2 regions of the Pectinatus frisingensis genome follow, and region 2 is predicted to be linked to the other one. Evidence: a T-box and tRNA genes for the amino acid it is inferred to sense, from the RefSeq annotation. Region 2 holds a T-box; the other holds one or more tRNA genes.
The links. The T-box of region 2 lies ahead of thrS (threonine--tRNA ligase). A T-box ahead of a tRNA ligase gene usually reads a tRNA of that ligase, here a tRNA-Thr.
Positions count from the first base shown of each region.

Region 1: it encodes a tRNA-Thr, which carries the amino acid that the T-box ahead of thrS (threonine--tRNA ligase) is inferred to sense. The anticodon was not compared.

Region 1 is NZ_CP045424.1:2,801,346-2,812,039, reverse strand. It holds gene F8M42_RS13195 (alpha/beta hydrolase) at 1-561, shown strand, start outside; gene F8M42_RS13190 (IS1182 family transposase) at 612-2,066, shown strand; gene F8M42_RS13185 (hypothetical protein) at 2,129-2,560, opposite strand; gene F8M42_RS13180 (CatA-like O-acetyltransferase, family 3) at 2,868-3,518, shown strand; gene F8M42_RS13175 (helix-turn-helix domain-containing protein) at 3,766-3,963, shown strand; gene F8M42_RS13170 (GNAT family N-acetyltransferase) at 4,278-4,721, shown strand; gene F8M42_RS13165 (nitroreductase family protein) at 5,383-6,207, shown strand; gene F8M42_RS13160 (SDR family NAD(P)-dependent oxidoreductase) at 6,414-7,160, shown strand; gene F8M42_RS13155 (TetR/AcrR family transcriptional regulator) at 8,033-8,644, shown strand; tRNA gene F8M42_RS13150 (tRNA-Thr) at 8,837-8,912, opposite strand; gene F8M42_RS13145 (OmpH family outer membrane protein) at 9,086-9,514, opposite strand; gene F8M42_RS13140 (HAD family hydrolase) at 9,714-10,376, shown strand; gene F8M42_RS13135 (iron-containing alcohol dehydrogenase) at 10,398-10,694, shown strand, end outside.
Region 2 is NZ_CP045424.1:629,113-639,806, reverse strand. It holds gene alr (alanine racemase) at 1-50, opposite strand, end outside; gene F8M42_RS03080 (sensor domain-containing diguanylate cyclase) at 504-2,300, shown strand; gene panB (3-methyl-2-oxobutanoate hydroxymethyltransferase) at 2,292-3,131, opposite strand; gene F8M42_RS03070 (Rossmann-like and DUF2520 domain-containing protein) at 3,121-3,960, opposite strand; gene F8M42_RS03065 (TVP38/TMEM64 family protein) at 4,497-5,183, shown strand; gene dapB (4-hydroxy-tetrahydrodipicolinate reductase) at 5,280-6,068, shown strand; gene F8M42_RS03055 (aspartate-semialdehyde dehydrogenase) at 6,082-7,113, shown strand; T-box leader at 7,157-7,375, shown strand; gene thrS (threonine--tRNA ligase) at 7,436-9,346, shown strand; gene F8M42_RS03045 (Asp23/Gls24 family envelope stress response protein) at 9,625-10,026, shown strand; gene amaP (alkaline shock response membrane anchor protein AmaP) at 10,042-10,614, shown strand; gene F8M42_RS03035 (DUF2273 domain-containing protein) at 10,640-10,694, shown strand, end outside.

The sequences.
Region 1 (10,694 bases), 710 kb from region 2:
GGCAAAAGTGAGACTGCTGATATTGATGAATGGATAGCATATCTCAAGAATCAGGAAAGCAATAGTATTATAGGAATACACGGCATATCATTGGGAGCCGCGTATGCCGTGCTGCACAGCGGGGCATATGCAACGACAAAAGCTGATTTTTATGTAGAGGACAGTGCGTATGCTGATTTGGCTAGTACATATCAAGAAAAACTGCAGTCATTTTTACAGTTGAACGATAACGACGCTTTTGTTGTTAAAATATTGAGCTTTTATTGTCAGGTATCTATGTATTGGCATACTGGTGAAACGATGGCGGATCTGTCTCCGTTGAAGGCCATACATAATGATAAAAAACCGATGTTGTTTTTGCATGGCGGGGCTGATATGCTGGTACCGGCAGCTTCTATGCAAAAACTATATGATGCCTGTCCGGCATATAAAGAATTATATGTTTTTCCGGATGCACAACACGCTGTTTCTATCGCCAGTAATCCTGGTGAATATTATAATGCATTAAAAAAATTTCTGAATGATATTGATATCATTCAGAAATCAGAGTGTAGACAATAACCCCAAATTCCTCCCCAATATGGTAAAATTATATTGGGGAGGAATTTTTTATGTATGAAAAGAAAAATAGACAATCACAAAAACAAATACAATTTGTAGCACTGGACGATTTAGTTCCCAAAGATCACATACTTCGTGCTATAGATGAAGCAATAGATTTTAGTTTTATTTATGATGAAGTGGAAGGAATGTACTCAACTTCACAAAAAGGCAATTTAGGAGTAGATCCTGTATCCTTATTTAAAATAGTATTTATTCAATATTTGTTTGGAATAAGAAGCATGCGTCAAACAATAAGAGAAATAGATGTTAATGTTGCATACCGCTGGTTTATAGGCTACGGATTAATGGAGTCAGTCCCCCATTTTACAACGTTTGGTAAAAATTACAAACGAAGATTTGAAGGTACAGATATATTTGAACGAGTGTTTTATAGGATTTTAGATGAAGCACAAAAAGCAGGTTTCGTAGATACCAGTGCAATTTTTATAGATGGAACTCACATAAAGGCCAATGCTAACCGTAATAAAAAAGAACGTGTAAAAGTTGATCAAACAATAAAAAATTACCAGCAAGAATTGGAAAAAGAAATAGATGCTGATCGAAAAAAGCATGGTAAAAAACCTACAAAAAAAGGGCCTAAGCCACCATCAGGGAAAAGCATCTGCAAAAGTAAGACAGATCCAGAAAGTGGATTATTTGTAAAAGGAGAACATGAACGTTGCTTTGCCTATGTAGCTAATACAGCTTGTGATAAAAATAATTTCATATTGGATTTTGTTGTTGGAGCCGGCAATATCCATGACAGTCAAATGTTTCATGGCGTATATAAAAAACTAGATAAATACAATGACACAAATGAAGTAGTTGCGCTAGATGCCGGCTATAAAACCCCTGCTATTATGAGAGAGATTATAAAAAATGGAAAAATACCATCAGTTCCTTATAAACGACCAATGACTAAGCAGGGATTTTTTCGTAAGTACGAGTATGTATATGATGAATATTATGACTGTATGATTTGTCCAGCAAACCAAGTTTTAAAGTACTCAACCACCAATAAAGAAGGCTACCGTGAATACAAAAGTGATGCTAAAACATGTAAAAACTGTTCACTTTTAAGTCAGTGTACTAATAGTAAAAATTGTGTAAAAGTCATAACCTCGCATGTATGGTCAAAATATATGGAGCTTGCAGAAGAATACCGGTATGTTCCTAAATACAGGGATATTTATAAATTAAGAAGCCAAACAATAGAGCGCGTTTTTGCTGATGCAAAAGAAAAACATGCAATGCGTTATACAAGAATGAGCGGCCTAGAAAAAATTAAACTACAGGTAACGCTCACTTTCGCATGCATGAATTTAAAGAAGCTGGCAATGTGGAAGAAAAAGAAGAGGAAACTACCACCAGCAGTTTCCTCTTCTTTGACATTTTTAATGAAAAAATTCATTTTAAGATTAAATTTTGTGGATAAATATGATGAAAGCACCTGCTGTGGATAAATGCAGGTGCTTTCGTCTTTAGCCTGATTTCTGAATGATATTGATATCATTCAGAAATAAAATTAACTTTCAGTTGTACCCGTATCTGTTGAAGATTTGCTGCTGGCAGCTTTTGAATCTGATGTATCTGATTTATTGGTAGAATCTGCAGTTGACGGGGTGTTAAGAGGAGTAGCTTTGGAGAAATGCTGTTGAATTATGTTTTGGATTTTGGCATTTTGTCCGTATGTCAATACACTGTAAAGGCCTGAATCAGAAGCACCATCATCAGATAGGTAATTTGCCAGAGAATTATTCTGCATCTGCAATGAAGATATGTATTGATCCATAGCCTGCGTTGCCGAAGAAGCGTTGGTGGTGGAAGAATCTGTATTGGTGTTTGTGCTTGAAGCTGTTTTGGTATTTTTGTCGGCAGCCTCTGACGATGACGAAGTGGCGCTGTTTGAAAGTAGATTTGACAATATACCGTTAGATAAATTATTGATAATAGACATAAAGAAACCTCCTTTTAAAATTAGAACATTAACATTTTATACTATATATATTATCGTCAATTTAAAATATAAATTAAGTAAATTTTGAGATATTCGTAGTTATAATGTAAAATTAAAATGATAAATTGATTTTTGGGAAATTATTATTGGTTTTTATATAAATAAATATGGAGGTGACAACATGATTCTTTGTATTGCAGAAACTTCATACAAAGCAGGCACAGCGGCGATTGTATGAAGTGACAGAAGTCGCTGAGGCCAGTTTTGCTGTATTTTAGCAGAAATTAGAGCAAAGAAGGCAAAATATATGAATTATAAAATTATTGATATGGATAAATATTATCGACGTGATGTATTTAGGCATTTTTCGCAAGACTGCAAGTGTTCTATTTCAATGACCAGTCGTTTAGATGTGACAAAATTAGAAAACTATTCGCGTAGTACAGGAACAAAGTTTTATATTAATTTCCTTTATATGTTGGCGAAAGCTTTAAATTCAAGGGAAGATTATCGTATGGGATACCTTTGGCAGACACAGCAGATTATTGTATATGACAAGATTAATCCAGCACAATATGTTTTTCATGAGGATGTAGAAAGCTGTACACCGGTCTATACGGAGTATCATAATAATTATGACCGTTTTTATAGCGAGTGCGAAAAAGACATAGTAAAGGCAAAACAATCACAAAAATACGCACTGGATATGGGAAATCATCCAAATTGGTTCGATGCTTCATATATTTCATGGTTGTCCTATGATTCACTGCATGTTGAATTACCGGATGGTTATCTTTATTTTATGCCAATTGTAAACTGGGGACGCTATCACAAAGAAAATGGACGTTTGATAATGCCGGTGAGTGTGCGCTTGAACCACGCAGCAGCTGACGGTTACCTATTGGCGAAGGTATTTTTACTGCTGCAAGAAAAAATTGTGGAATTTACCCGGGAATAAAATTATGTAAAGTCAATCATTGCCCAAACATAGCAAAAAGAGAAAACCCGCTATAAATAAATGCAGGTTTTTTCTTATAGACTTTCAATATATATTGTATTCTTGATTGTGCAGCATCAGCAAAGAATAATCCTTTTATCCATCCGCAACCAATAGTTGCGGAAATGCAAAGCAGTATATATAGTGCAATCGTGCAAAGTTGGTTAAAATTTAAGCGATTTGAATTTTATAAAGAGGAGCTTAAAGTATGAATATTGAATTAGCTAATAGATTTGTTGCATTACGTAAGGAAAAAGGATACTCCCAAGAGGCATTGGCCGAAAAAATGGGTGTAAGTCGTCAGGCAATCAGTAAATGGGAATGCGGTGAAGCATCACCGGATACTGACAATCTTATATTGCTGGCTAAAATATATGATGTATCACTTGATTTTTTGAGCCTATGAAAAAATCTCTGTAAACAAACTTCCACTCGAAGTCATAAGGTCTTCTATGATACAATCTAATCATAATCATAGGAGACCTTTTTTATCATGGCAAAGTGGAAAAAGAGATTCACTCAGAACATTCCAACAGCGAGAATACCCGCAATGGTTATAAAACCAAGCAATGAACAGCAGCTATGGTAATTTTCAGATTGATGTTCCTCTTCTTGCGGTAGGTACAGTGTTTGTGATAAAACTATTGCACCAGAAGGGCTGACGAGTCCTCAACTGTCATTTAACTTTACAATGCGTAAATAATTGCAAGGAGAATAAACATGAGAATAATAGAAATTAAAGAAAGAACGATATTGCTTATAGACCAACTAACAGAAGTATGGGAAAAATCCGTTCGAACAACACATCTCTTTTTATCAGATAGCGAAATAGAAGACATTAAAAAATATGTCCCACAAGCACTAAATGGTATCGCTCATTTGATCGTTACAGAGAAGGATAACAAATGTCCTATTGCTTTTATGGGGGTGGAAGAACAAAAACTTGAAATGCTGTTTATCACACCCGAAGAAAGAGGGAATGGTTTAGGGAAAAAGTTAATTCAACACGGGATTGACAATTACTCAATCAACGAATTAGCTGTTAATGAACAAAATCCCCTTGCAAAAGGTTTTTATGAACATATGGGCTTTCAAGTCTGTAAAAGAACAGAACACGATGAACAGGGAAAGCCGTATCCGCTTTTATATATGATGTTAAACTAACAATTAAAGTTTTTAGAATTATTAAAAAAATATCAGCTTTGTTTTTGATTACTTATCTTGCGGTTCTAACACAGCTTTAACAGTTCCTTTAATTATATATTTGGATCGTTCATCGCAGTCATAAAGCATACGAATGAGATATTATAATGATTTCAACCAGATAGTACCGTCAATGGTACCATTTGAATCAAGTGACAGAACAACTACATGAGACTTCGAGCTGCAAAAGTAGTATCTCGTGATCAGACAAGAAACACACAATTATCGCTTAAAATATTAAGACGATAGAAAGCTTTGCTGACGGAGAGGAACTGCAGGTGCAGCATCTTAAACCACAGATTATCAGGTAGGCAATGCAACCGGCAGTATATTGGTGACAGTGTAATGAATGGCATGTTCTATTTCCAGCAGGGAATGCTCTGGCTAGGAGCAGAACTGGGGATAGCTGACGGGGCAGAGGGAGTAGAAACTACCAAATATAACTTAACATGGTACTAGAAATATAAAAACCTTGATAGATGCTTACAAATTTATTTTTCAAGTTACAAAATTAATTACTTGTAATCATGATTGCCGAGTGATAAAATCTAATTATAAATTACAAAAATCATTTTTTGTAATTTATAATTAGATTTTATTACATTAAACCAGGGGGGAAAATATGGATTTAATAAAGGTAAATCAAGAAAAGTGTATTAAGTGTGGAATTTGTGCTGAAGTTTGTCCAACTGGCACTATAGGTTTGGATGAAAATGGTCCAAAGGCCATAGAACCATTTTGCATTGCCTGTGGTCACTGCGTTGCGATTTGTCCCACGGCAGCACTCGACAATGCAAAAGCTCCTTTAGTTAATCAAATATCACTAAAAAAAGTACCAGTTTTGGACGAAGATATGGCAGCTATATTTCTTCGGAGTAGACGGTCCGTTAGAGAGTTTAAAAGAAAGGTCGTTGCGCGGGAATCGATTCAGCAACTTTTAAACATAGCAAGATTTGCTCCGACAAGTTCGAATTCTCAAGGAGTCTCTTACCTTGTAATTGATGATTCTCAAACATTGAGTAGTATTACAGCGGTTATAGTTGATTATTGGGAAGAAGAAGCACTAAAACAGCCGCCTTGGTCTGAAACACCTTATGCAGCGCATTTGAAAGCACACATAGCCAACTATCGTAAAACAGGTAGAGATGTTATATTACGGGATGCTCCCTGCCTGATCATACCAATCGTTGATAAAAATTTGACAGTCGGTAAAGATAACACATACTATTCGCTGGCTTACGCAGAATTATATGCGCCTTCTATTGGTCTTGGAACTTGCATTACCGGATTCTTTGACGGATGCGCTGCTTCTGGATATAAACCATTACTAGAAATTTTAAAGTTGCCGGAAAATATGCAGGTTACAGGCGGTCTCATGGCGGGATATCCGAAATATACTTATCAGCGATTGGTTGATAGGAATCCATTGCAAGTCATCTGGAGATAATATTTTTGTACTATTGGTATGAAAAGTACAAACACAGGTGATAATAGCCAAATGAATTATGAAAACTATGATAGAAAAATTTGATAATATTGAAAATATATCGAAAATTGGAATGTCTGAAGCCGTAGATGACTTAATATGGTTATGACACAAATAGACAGTTATGAAATTAGCAAAATATAACTTGATAAAGGAGAAATAATTTTATGAAAGCACTTATCACAGGCGCAAATAAAGGCATTGGCTTTGCTATTGCAAAAATTCTCGGAAAATCAGGCATTGAAATTTTGGTTGGCGCACGCAGCGAAAACCGTGGACAAGAAGCAGTTAAAAAGTTATCAGTACAAGGTATTACAGCTAGTTTTGTCAAAATTGATTTGAACAATTTTGATACGATTCACAATGCTGCAAAAGAAATTGATCAGCTCGATTTGCTTGTCAATAATGCAGGAATTCCTGACAGCCACAAAGCTGACCGTCCCGATCTTGATCAGAAAAAAGCAACGTTTGACTATACGACCGACGACCTCCGTGAGACAATGAAAGTTAATTTTTTCGGGACGTATGAGATGATTAGAAGTTTCCTGCCAAAACTTGCTGAAAATGGAAAAATCGTAAACATCACAATCCCGATTCAACCCAATAATTTTTGGCATCCGCTCGCTTATCAAACCAGTAAAGCCGCGCAAAATGTGATGGCGATGACTTACGCACTTGAGTTCAAAAATACAGGTAGCAGCAAACAGATCTTTGGTGTGATGCCTGGTGGTGTAGCAACGGATCTCAACGGACATGCCGCTGGTGCACTTGGTGCGCTTAATGGTTTTATCAAATCGGCTGAAGAAGCGGGTGAGCTCATTGCAAAACTCGCTCTTGACACGGAAAACCACAATGGTCAGATGATTCAATTTGATGGAAAAATCGTTACCGATTATGAAGTGCAACTACACTGATAACTGATCAGATCTAGATATATCTTTAAAAATTTGTAGAAGAAAATTCTAATATAATTCAAACTAAATGATGAATTACGCTCCAACTCTAGCAGGAAAAATCGTCAATATGAACTGCATCCTCAAAGTTAGGTAGTATGAGATATACTGAATTATGGAGGGTGTATAATAAATTGGGCAGAAAGATAAGATGGAAGCAAAGTTGCTGAAGAGCTAAGAAACGGTACCAGCAGCCTGCGCTGCTGGATTAATGAATACGATAAATATGGTGAGAGCGCGTTTCCAGGGCATGGAAACGCGCTTTTTAACTGCACATATAAAATCAAAAAGTTACATAAGGAAAATAAAGAACTTGTATACATTAGATACAAGGATAGTCATCAATGTGTTCAAAAAGCGTTTAATATTAGCCAAAGCCGCTGATTTTAAACTCAAATTAAGGCTGTCAGTTCACTAGATATAAGTATATTGAACTTCTCAAGGGAAATACTATTCACCAAAGCATGAATTGTACAAGTTACGGAATTGGATATTGGTTACGAAGTCTGGAGTATGAAGAGGCTTATTTGACTGAGTATGCTAACCTAAAAAAGGCGCATCGAATAATGAATAAATTATGTCTAAACCCACAATTTTAAACGGCATTACTTAATAATTACTTATCAGGTACCAGCTACACAGTACTATCCAGCGATGCCAGACTGTGCATGGTTTAAGATTCATTATGAAATCTTCAGATTTCTGTTTTGACAATTGAACTACTATAGTCAGAAATTTTGGTGTTCTTCTTAAATAAAGTCTGATTTTATAGATATTTATTTTTGCTCAGTTACAATTAATGTAATTTGAAACAAAAAAACAAACATGATACAATGAAAAATAAAAACGAGAAAGTGATGATTAACTTGAATAAAATTTCATTAGATAAAGAAACAATTCTTAATGAGACTGAAAAAGTCATTCGCCGCCATGGGCCGGATAAAGCGAACATTTCTGACGTGGCAAAATCTTTAAAAGTAAGCCACGCTGCTATTTATAGATATTATAATGGAAAAGCAGCTCTATGGAATGCAGTTACCGAACGATGGCTCACTCAATTGCATGCTTCATCAAATGACATTTTAAAAGAAGATAGTCCTGCTGATATTAAACTTTGTCATTTACTTGAAAATTTTGCAGAAGCTAAACGTCTCAGTGCCATTAATGACCCAGAAATGTTTGCAAATTACTTAAAACTAGCCAGTAATTCGATGGAAGTAATAGAAAAGGCCATAGAAGTTGGAATCAATCGAATTGAAAAAGTTATATTGCAAGGAATTGCAGAAGGTATATTTTTTGCAGAATCCTCCCATCAAACAGCAAAATCCGTATATCTTGCAACACACGTTTTTATCAACCCCAAGACGTTCGAAGATCCTGATAGAAAGCAAGATATAAAATCTGTTATAAATCTTTTATTAAAGGGACTTAAAAATCCTAATTGAATTAATGGGGTATATAGAGAACATAACATTCTATGAAATTTTTGCATAAAAAAATTGACGTACATTTATGTATCTTAACTTTTGGGGGCAGTTTATAGCTTAAATAGGCATATTCTTTACGACAAGGACAAAATGCTATTTTTAAGCAAAATAAATAGGCTTCCGAAAACCTCGGAAGCCTTGATTTACATATGGAGCTGGCAATAGGATTTGAACCTACGACCTGCTCATTACGAATGAGCTGCTCTACCAACTGAGCTATGCCAGCAATAACGTATATTATGATACTGGAAAGGACAATTTTTGTCAAGAAAATATTAAAACGGCAATTCATGAGAAAAGTAACTGCTCTGGCAGAAACCTGTTTCAAGAACTGTCGTTTGTTGTCAAGTGATGTATTAATGAATATATCAGTGAGGTAAAAGTAATGATTTCATTTAATTATTGCGCATTTACCTTGGCAATAACATCTTTAGTAATATCTTCTGCACCATATATAGCGACAGAAGCATCTATCACATAATCAAGACCTTTTTCCTTAGCTACGGCTTCAACTGCTTTTTGAATGTTATCACGAATCGGTTTAATAAGTTCATTCTGGCGATCAGAAAGCTTCTGGTTTAATTGGTCGAAAAGTTCTTTTTTACCCTTGTCATCAAGGGAAGCAGATTTTTTGTTGAATTCGTCCTGAGTCTTTTGGCGTTCAAGATCAATGGCAGCATTGGTTGTTTGCATATCGGGATAGCTGGAAAGTACTTCACCAAGATTTATGGAACCTAACCCTGCAGCAGATGCCTGTGCCGGTGAATAGAAGGCATAAATGCTTATTGCAAAGACAGCCGCAAAAACAATGCTGAAAATTTTGTTCATGATACTGACCTCCATTTGTCAAATTATTACTTTATGATAATGAAACTATTACAAGTGTACGTTATAAGAAGGAATTTAGCAAGTGTTTTTTGCTGGTAAATAATAGGAGAAATGTTAAACATTTTTCTGGTCAAGGACAAAATGACAGGCAAAATAAAAAATGTTATAATATCAGTATATTTTTTTGAGGATGATAAGAATGAAAGCAGTAATATTTGATATGGACGGGGTAATTGTCGATAGCGAAGCCATCCATATTAAAACTAAGATGCAAACGCTGAGGGAATATGGTATAAATTGTACTCGGCAGGATTGTTTACCTTACTTTGGCCGGTCATCAAGGGCTTTTTTTAGTGATTTTATCACCCAGGCAGCTTCCAGTATTTCTTTAGATGAAATTGTCGCACGCAAACATCAGTTGTTTTTAGAATATATTGCAGATAATGATGCTGTACATCCGGTTAAAGGGGCTATCGCTTTAATTAAGGATTTTCATAATAGACAGGTGCCATTGGCATTGGCTTCTTCGTCGGTGCGGCGAAATATTGAAATGTTTCTTAAGAGATTTGGCATATACGATTGTTTTGATGTAGTTATGAGCGGAGCAGAACTGCTGCACAGTAAGCCAAATCCTGAGATTTATTTATTGACGGCAAAAAAACTGGGTATTAAACCACAGGAATGTGCTGTGATAGAAGATGCTGAAGCGGGTGTGACAGCGGCGAAAAGGGCCGGGAATTATTGTGTGGCATATTGTAATCCTGATTATAGGGATTGCGGTCAAAATGTTTCGGCAGCTGATGTGCAGGTAGACTCATTGAATGATATTGATATTGGCAGGCTGCTGGTGCAGAGGTATTGAGTTTGGGGAGGTATAAATATAATGAATAGTTTTGAATATTGTTGTCCGACAGAGATCATTTTCGGCAAAGATGCAGAAAAAAAAGCAGGTAGTAAAATAAAGTCATATGGAACCGATAAGGTTTTGCTGGTTTATGGCGGAGGCAGCGTAAAAAAAACGGGATTACTTGATGCTGTTTGTACTGATTTAAAAGAGCAGGGACTGGAATATACTGTCATAGGTGGTGTTAAACCAAATCCAGTGGTTTCATTTGTCCGTGATGGAATTAAGCTGGCGCAGCGTGAAAAAGTGAATTTTGTACTGGCTGTGGGCGGAGGC
Region 2 (10,694 bases):
ACATCTAAATCGACTTCCACCCAGGCCGGCCGAATTTTTGTTATATCCACAAGTATTCCCTCTTTATAAAATTTTATTTGGCAACGCCATAAAATAATTATCACATTCAGACATTACGCCTTAAATTGTAGCAGACATATCAATAAAACAAAAGCCTGCCAGTCAAATTTATCTATTTATTTTGTCTTAAATGCTCAATTTTTTTATGTATTCTATAAAATCTATGAATGATTGTTTTATGTCGTGCTGACTGATATTAATTGAATACTATTTTAGCTTTTCCTATTTTATAAATATTTTGATAAACATACACACAGTAAATGTTTTATAATAGTGATAGTCAATATATTGCATACCTTAAAATTACATTTGCCTCATGCTATTTATTGATTAAATTATACTTTACTAACAGACTTTCTCTCTATATAATTTATGTTATAGAATATGCATATAAATTAATAATCATTATGTGTTAATTTTGTATATAAAGAAGTGAAAATCAAATGAAAAATTTTATAATTTCAGACAAAATAATAACAGAATGGCAGGAAATTTTAAATTTAATTGTCAGCATCAGCGGAGTCAAAGCAGGTCTAATCATGCATATAAATGGAGATTACCTGGAGGTACTCACAAAAAATACCAACAAAACCAGTCCCTATCTCATAGGCGAAAAAAATCATTTGAAAGACTCCGGTCTTTATTGCGAAACAGTCATAAAAAAACAGGAAATGCTGCTCGTCGATAATGCATTAAAATCGGATAAATGGAATCACAATCCTGATCTGCAATATAATATGATTGCCTATTTAGGTTTTCCTATACGGGATTCTGATGGCACTCCATTTGGCACAATCTGTATTCTCGATAACAAAGAAAATCATTTTCCCCCCCATATTATCAAATTAATGGAAAAAATGCGCGATCTGCTGGAAAAAAATCTAATAATAGAAAATAAGTTTATAAATATGAAACATCTGGCAGATAATTCACTAATGCATAAGGTAATTGACAATATTCCCACATCAATATGTCTAAGTCTGCTTTCACCCAAATACAGGATATTATATGTCAATCAACATTTTAAACAAACTTTTGGTGAATTTACAAGTGACATAATGTCATTATCTGATTGGTTCAGTAAAAATAATTCTGATGACGCAGAACAAACCAATTATTATATATGGAAAAAGGTTGTGCATGAGGCAGTAAGCAATCCGGGTACTCCAACTAATCCTTGTGAAATGAACTTGGTTTCTCCTGATTTTTCACTCCGCCGCACATTAATTATCGCAGTGGTTCTTGATAAGATATTATTGACTTCACTTATCGACTTATCCAGAATCACTTATCTGCAGAATGATTTTTCGATAAGTGAAACTAACAATGAACTTTTATATGACAACTCGTTGGATGTAATCTGGACATTAAATAAAAATAGTAATTTAACTTATGTCAGTCCAACCGTCAGAAATATAACCGGCTATACTGTGGACGAGTGTCTTAAATCATCTATCAAAAATATGTTTGCTGAAAGCTCGTGGGAAATCATACAAAAAATTTTAACTGAGATATATTCTAATATAAATGCCAATAAATCAGCTCATGTTTATCGCCAGGAAGTACAGGTAAAACGTAAAGACAACAGTTTATTCTGGGGCGAGCTTACTATGAATTCAGTTTATGACAGCAATGGAGAATTTATCGAACTTGTCGGTGTAACACGTGATATAAGCATGCGCCGAAAATTTGAAAATCAACTTATTCACTTGGCAACACATGATATACTTACTGATCTGCCCAATGCCAGGCTGAGCAGTGAACGGCTTTCCACCGCTTTAAGTATGTCCAAACGTTATAATAGACTTGTCGCCGTAATGTTCATGGATTTAAATCTTTTTAAAAAGATAAATGACAATTATGGTCATTCAGCCGGCAATGCTGCTCTTAAACATTTTGCTGCAGTCCTGCGCAGTTCCATATGTGAAACGGATACAGCAGCCCGTATTGGCGGTGATGAATTTCTGGTAGTTGCGGTTAATCTGCAAACACGAAATTCTGCCGCAAAAATTGCCGAAAAAATATTGAAAACCATTTCAGAACCATTTATAATAGATGGCCATTATCTAAAGCTCAGTGCCAGTATCGGCATTACTTTATATCCGTCTGACGGTAAAAACGTTGAACAGTTGATTAACCTGGCCGATTCGGCAATGTACGAAGCAAAAAAACAAGGTCATAATAAATATAAATTTGCTGATGAGATTCACAAACAACGGCAATCATTATTATCAATATAACTTTTCCAAAACTGTTTCATCAATTTTAAAAGTGTGCTTCTTTTCAGGGAATTGTCCGTTTTGCACTTCTGTGGCATAGTTATTAAGTGCCTTTGTGATGCTTGTCTTTAAATCGGCATATTTCTTTACAAATTTGGGTGTAAAATCACTGTACATTCCTAATACATCATTTACAACAAGAATCTGTCCATCACAATATCGTCCGGCACCTATTCCGATAGTAGGTACTTTGACCCGTTCAGTTATTATTTGTGCAAGCTTTTCCGGTACCGCTTCTAATACAATGCTAAAAACGCCTGCTTGTTCCAAAGCCATAGCATCATCTATAAGCTTCTGCGCAGCAGCTGTTTCTTTTCCCTGTACTTTAAACCCACCCATGATATTTATCGACTGAGGTGTCAAGCCAATATGCCCCATAACTGGTATCTGTGCATTGACAACAGCCTGTACTGTCTGCACCATACGCTGTCCGCCTTCCAATTTCACTGCATCTGCACTGCCCTCTTGGATCAACCTGCCGGCATTGCGTATGGCATCTTCACTATTGACCTGATAAGACAAAAACGGTAAATCGGCAACTATCAAAGCTCTATGTACCCCACGGGAAACACAACGGGAATGATAAACCATATCTTCCATTGTCACTTTTAGTGTTGATTTATTACCCTGCATGACCATACCGAGTGAGTCACCAACAAGAATACTGTCTATGCCGCTGTCATCGACAATTTGTGCCATTGAATAGTCATATGCAGTCAGCATAGTTATTTTTTTACCGGTCTGTTTGGCATCAAAAAACGATTGCGTCGTAAATTTATCTTTATTCATCATAATTCTCCTTTTTTAATAAGCATTTTAATTTTTGGGCATCAGACAGTGTAATTCTTTTATTTTCTGCCATTTTTATTGTTGCTATAGTCAAAATACGATATAACTCAGTTTTTTCCGGCAAATATTTTTTAATACTGTCATATTGCGCTGCTACTGTCCCCGCATCATTGCGTACTATTGGTCCCGTCAACGCTTTAACTGTGCCATATCGTTTTATGTTGTCCAGTGTTCCTTCTATAAGTGGAGCAACTGCTGAAAACACAGCTTTCTTATCAATACCTGCTGTTTCTATACATTGCATCCCAAAATCAAGTAATGTAACCAGATAATTGGATATTACTGCAGCTCCGGTATGGTATAGGGCTTTTTGCCGTACAGTTATTTGTCCATAATCGGCATCAGCAGCATTCAAAATCTCCTGTATTACCAACAGTGCTTGTGCTGTTCCCTCAATAGTAAAAAATGTTTTTTCAAGAAATTTTGCACTGATTTGTGGATCACTAAAACTTTGTAATGGATGAATACTGCCTACTGCACCTCCGGCAATTTTAATATTTTTCAGACATTCGCTGCTATGAGCTCCGCTCGTATGCAGCCATACTTTGCAACGCCACGTTTTCCGCCGTAACAGCGCAGCGATCTGAGCATCAACATCCGGTAATGCATCATCATTTACAGTTATAAAAATAACATCACAGCCGGCAGTCAGTTCGTCAGGTGATATATAAGCTGTACTTTGTGTCAAGTTTGCAGCATTGTTGGCAGATTCAAATGATCTGCTGTAATATCCGGCAACAGTCAGACAATGCTTTTTTAAATATATCCCCAATGATTTACCAACCTTTCCAGCTCCGATAAATCCTATATTTATAAATATCAACTCCTTAAAAAATAAAAAATGCCTTTTTCACCCGAATACATCGTCGCAACAAAGGCTGATGCATTTTTAAATGAAAAAGACATTATTATTCCTAATGCAATATGTGTCAGTCTTTGTCCCGCAAGGATCAAAGCATAATATAAAATAATGGACATAACAGGTGTTTTTAATCTGTCGCACGAATGGTATCAGTTTCATAAAATGCAGTTCCCGCAATGATAAGCATATTGCATATTCATAAATTGACTATATTACGTGTGACACTTCTATAATACTATAATCATTGTGCAGTTCCCCGCAGAGATACTACCAATACACTGAGTATAAAACATAACCGGCTCATTTGCAATATAATCCGATAAAGCCAACCAATTCTACTGTCGAAAATTTTCATTTTGTAAATCTGCTATAATATATTACTGTAATGAAAATCAATTTATGATAAAATAAGGCCGTAAACAAATTAATCTGAGGAGTACTACTAATTGAAAGCAGAAACAAAAGTAAAGTTTTTAGGTTATGGGCTGCTCATTATTTTAATTGGCAGTGTGTATGTCCTGGCACCGGATTTTTATAACAATATTTTCTATCTGGCCGTCAATGGCAATATGGAGGAAATAGCCGCCTACATTGATTCATTCGGCACACTGGCTATTTTCCTTGGATTTATGCTGGTATTGCTCGTTAATATTGTCGGCCTGCCATCTATATTTATAATCACAGCCAATGGTTTATTGTTTGGTCCTGCTATCGGCATAATGATTTCCTGGATTGCCGAAAGCATCGGCGTAGTGATAGGTTTCTGGTTAATGCGTACTATTCTCCGTCCCACAGCTGAAAAACTTATTCATAAAAGTTCTAAACTAAGCAAAATCGATGATTTCAGCGGTGAAAGCGGGTTCAAGCTTATGCTGGTGTTACGATCACTGCCTTACTTTCCCTCCGGTGTACTCACAGCCTTTGGTGCCATAAGTAAAATATCAACCAAAGATTATGCTCTTTCCAGTTTTATCGGCAAATTGCCGGCAACTGCTCTCGAAGTTATGATCGGCCATGATATCTTCACCTACAACCAGAACTTAGAACGTTTGTTCATAGTAATTATATTAGCTATAATAGTTTATGGTGGCATTTGGTATTTCAATAAAAAGCACATTCGTAATAAAAAATAATACTTTCATGGTTATTCTATTGATTTTATTTATATTTTTAGTATAATAAAAAAGCAAGACATTATACAATGTTACAATCTATTAGGAGGTAATCTTTTGATCAAAGTTATAGTTAACGGTGCCCGCGGCAAAATGGGCCGTGCCGTTCTGACTGCTGTAACTGCCGACAAAGACTTAGAGTTAGTCGGTGCCGTTGATGTCACTGGTGGAATGGATATCGGTGATCTCATCGGAGCAGCAAAAACCGGTATCATTGTCGACAGTGATTTGCAACGGGTAATCACTACTGTGAACCCTGATGTAATGGTTGATTTTACACGTCCCGATGCAGTTTTTAATAATGCCTGCCAGGCACTTGAAAATCATGTTTGTCCTGTCATTGGTACAACCGGACTATCAGATGAAGCTAAGGATAAGCTTAATGAAATAGCTTTAAAATATAATACTCCGGCTTTTATTGCGGCAAATTTTGCTATTGGTGCCGTGCTCATGATGATAATGGCCAAGAAAGCCGCCAAGTATCTCCCTAATGTCGAAATAATCGAATTACATCATGACCAAAAGCTTGATGCTCCCTCCGGGACGGCAATCACCACCGCTGAAATGATCAGTGAAGTACGCAAACCAATGAAACAAGGCAATCCCAATGAAACAGAAAAATTAAAAGGCGCACGCGGTGCACAATTAAACGGCATTCCAATTCATAGTGTACGTCTGCCCGGTTACGTAGCTCATCAGGAAGTAATCTTCGGTGGTCTCGGTCAGACACTCACTATACGCCATGATTCTATTGACCGTACTTCCTTTATGCCGGGGGTTTTGCTGGCATGTAAAAAAGTAATTCATTTAAAAGGCTTAGTCCGCAACCTCGACAAAATAATGTAACGGAGGAATATACATGAAAAAATACAACGTTGCTATTTTAGGAGCAACCGGTGCTGTAGGGCAGGAATTTTTAAAACTCATAGAAGAACGGCATTTCCCTTTTGCTAAACTTAGATTACTGGCTTCCAAACGTTCTGCCGGCAAAAAAATAACTTTTATGGGTAAAGAATACACTGTTGAAGAAGCAACCGACAATTCCTTTGAAAATATTCAGATTGCCTTGTTTGCCGGTGGTGCCGCCAGTAAAACTTTTGCCCCGGCTGCCGTAAAAGCAGGCGCAGTCGTCATTGATAACTCCAGTGCATTTCGCATGGATCCCGATGTACCGCTTATCGTCCCGGAAGTCAATCCTGAATTTATCAAAGAACATAAAGGTATAATAGCCAATCCTAACTGCTCAACAATAATCATGGTAATGGCACTTAAACCGCTGTACGACCGCTCAAAAATCAAGCGTATAGTAGTCTCTACCTATCAGGCTGTTTCCGGCGGCGGTAAAGAGGCAATGGCCGAACTGCAGCAGCAAACAAAAGACATTGTCGCCGGCAATCCGGTTAAAGCAGAGATTTTGCCGGGAGCATCATTTCCAAAACATTACCAGATTGCTTTCAATCTCATTCCGCAAATTGATGTATTTAAGGAAAATTTGTACACCAAAGAAGAAATGAAGATGATCAATGAAACCCATAAAATTCTAAATGATGATTCTATCGGCATTACTGCAACGACCATACGTGTACCGGTCTTTAGAAGTCATGCTGAATCGATCAACATCGAATTTACCGACGAAATAAGTGTTGTTGAGGCAAAAGAATTACTGTCTGCTTTTCCTGGTGTGACTGTCCAGGATAACCCGGCCGAAATGGATTATCCAATGCCGCTTATGACTTCTGGCAAAAACAATGTATATGTCGGTCGAATAAGAAAAGATTATTCTATCAAAAATGCTCTCAATATTTGGGTGGTTGGTGACCAAATAAGAAAAGGTGCAGCACTTAATGCTTTACAAATAGCCGAATATATGATTGATAATGATATAAATTAAGGACCACTTGACACCGCTATTTTTAATGCTATAATGAATTTTATCAAAAGTAATGCGAAAGACATGATTGTCAGGATATTATCATTCAGAGAGAGACGCATTTGCTGTGAGCGTTTTAAGATAATCTTAGCAATTACCACTTTCAAACTGTATAGCAGAATTTTAGTATGCTATATCGGCCGTCACCGTTACAGACTTAATTAAGGAATCGCTCTTATAGCGGTAATCAGGGTGGAACCACGAATATAACCTCGTCCCTGTATGGATTTTTCCATGCAGGTACGGGGTTTTGTTTTTTTACTAACAATAGGAGGCATTTATAATGATAAAAATCAAGTTAAAAGATGGTAAAGTATGCGAAATAGAAAGGGGCACTACAGCATTAACTTTCTTAAAATCCTTAAGTAATAGTCTGGCTAAAAAAGCACTTTCAGTTAAAATCAATGGCGTTAATTCTGATTTAATGACACCATTAAATAATGACTGTTCGATCGATTTCATGACTTTTGAAGATGCGGCCGGACGCTGGGCACTGCGTCACAGTGCTTCACATGTCCTGGCTCAGGCGATCAAGCGTATTTATGGTGAAAAAAATGTCCAATTGGCTATTGGTCCAGCCATTGACAATGGTTTTTATTATGACATTGACATGCAAAAACAGCTTAGTCAATCTGATTTAGATAAGATTCAAAAAGAAATGGAAAAAATCGTCAAAGAAAACCTGCCTATTGAACGCAGAGAAGTAAAGCGTGAAGATGCCATAAAATTATTTGAAGCCAAGGGTGAAAAATATAAAGTTCAACTAATAAAAGATCTGCCGGAAGATGTTCTTATCACACTTTATACACAAGGAGAATTCACAGATCTTTGTGCCGGCCCCCATCTTGTTTCGACCGGCAAAATCAAAGCTCTTAAATTGCAAAATGTTACCGGTGCTTATTGGCGCGGCAATGCAAAAAATAAAATGCTGCAGCGCATTTACGGAACAGCCTTTGAAAAGAAAACGGACCTCGATGCTTATCTTAATATGCTCGAAGAAGCTGCTAAACGAGATCACAGAAAATTAGGCAAAGAACTTGATTTGTTCAGTTTGCATGAAGAAGGTCCTGGTTTCCCATTCTTTCATCCCAATGGTATGATTATAAGAAATGAGCTAATTAATTACTGGCGTTCTGTTCATCGCCGCTATGGTTATCAGGAAATAAGAACACCGATGATATTGAATCGTCAGCTTTGGGAACAGTCTGGGCATTGGGATCATTACAAAGAAAATATGTATTTCACTAAGATAGATGGTGAAGACTATGCAATAAAACCAATGAACTGCCCAGGCGGCATGCTCGTTTACAAAACCCAACCCCATAGTTACCGGGAGCTGCCGCTTAGAATGGCTGAATTGGGGCTTGTCCATCGTCATGAATTATCCGGAGCTCTGCATGGACTTATGCGTGTGCGCAACTTCACACAAGATGATGCCCATATCTTTGCCCTTCCCTCACAGATCGAAGGTGAAATTCAAAGTATAATCGACTTATTCGATGAAATATACAGTACATTTGGCCTATCATATCATGCCGAACTCAGCACTCGTCCGGAAAACTCCATGGGTTCTGATGATGTATGGGAAAAATCGACTGCTGCTTTGCGCAATGCACTTGAAAACCGTGGGTTAAAATATGTTGTCAATGAAGGTGATGGCGCTTTTTACGGTCCAAAAATAGATTTTCATCTAATGGACTCACTGGGCCGTACTTGGCAATGCGGCACAATACAGCTTGATATGTTGATGCCGGAAAAATTTGACCTTACCTATACCGGTGAAGATGGACAAAAACATCGTCCTGTCATGATGCACCGTGTTGTATATGGCAGTATCGAACGTTTTATCGGTATATTGATTGAACACTACGCCGGAGTTTTTCCTGTATGGCTTGCACCAATACAGGCGAAAATTCTGCCGGTTACTGACAAACATGCCGATTATGCCTTTGCCTTGAAAAAGAAAATGTTTGACTTGGGCTTACGTGTCGAAGTAGATGACCGCAATGAAAAAGTCGGTTATAAAATGCGTGAATGCCAAGTCAAAAAGGTTCCATATATATTGGTAGTCGGTGACAAAGAATTAGCTGAAAATACCGTATCAGTCAGAAAACACGGTGAACAAGCCACCAACGCCATGCCTGCCGATCAATTCATCAGCCTACTGCAAAAACAAATTGCTGATAAGGCTTGACGCTCCTATTTAAATTCTCATAATATTACTTATAAAAAATTATGCTGTCTGCCGGCATAGATAGGCTGCCGCATAAACAACATTACCTCATAAAGATGCAACCCGTCTCAATTCCTTTATCCGTCCTTAAAAAGACGAATAAAAGAGCTCGATATTGCATATTTACGAATAAAATGTTTATGTGCGGCAGCTTTTTTCCGTTTATAAATAATTTGTATAATAATACAATGTTTGATATAATAATAGAAAATCATTCATGAGCTAAAGGAGAGATAATAATGGATACTGCTACAGATAAAAAAACTAAATCAACCGCTCTCGGTTCTATTCGTATAGCCGATGAAGTAGTGAGCATCATCGCCGGTCTCGCCGCGACAGAAATCGAAGGTATTGCCGGTATGAGCGGTGGATTAGTTGGCGGCATCGCCGAAATGCTCGGTAGAAAAAATTTTTCTAAGGGTGTCAAAGTCGAAGTAGGCGAACAGGAGGCTGCCGTAGATTTATATCTGATCGTAAAATACGGTGTCCGTATACCCGATATTGCCCTGAATGTGCAGGAAAATGTTAAAAAAGCCATTGAAACGATGACAGGACTGCATGTTGTTGAAGTCAATATTCATGTTCAAGGTGTAGGGTTTCCACCTGAAGAACAAAAGGAAGAGGTCGTCCGGGTCCGCTAAGGAAGAGGTTTTCTAATGGGGATTATCAATAGATTTTTATTGTTTTTTTATACATTATTTTTCGCCTTACTTTCTTTAGGCTTAATTGTTTTATGCACAGGTATCATTCCAATAGATGATTTGTGGAATAATGCATTATATATGCTCAGCCGTTTTGAAACTATTGGTGCAGCCGTTGTCATATTTTTGCTTAGCATTGAACTAATGGGTAATTGTTTTTCCGGCAAAAAAGACAGTGATTTAGGCAATGAAGGTATTATCGTACATGGCAATAACGGTGATGTGCATATCACTAAAAATGCAGTTCTCGACGTCACTAACAGATTATGTCACAATATGCCCGGTGTTTACGATACAAAAATCAAAGTAAAATTTTTAAAAAAAGCCAATCACATTGAAATGAGCACACAATTAAAAATAAGACTGATAATAGGCCAAGAATATGATGCCATCAGAATGTCTGACGAATTGCAAAAAAATATCAAAGATCAACTGTCTTCGTATATGTCCTTGAATGATGTTGCAATTGATATCATCGTCGACAGTGTATCTGATAGCAGCAGCGTAAAAAAAAGGCGCGTAGTTTAAAACAGTAATTAATATGGAGTAAATTATGGAAAACTTTTCTTGGAAAAAGTATATAAAATATCTATGGAATAACAATCCCG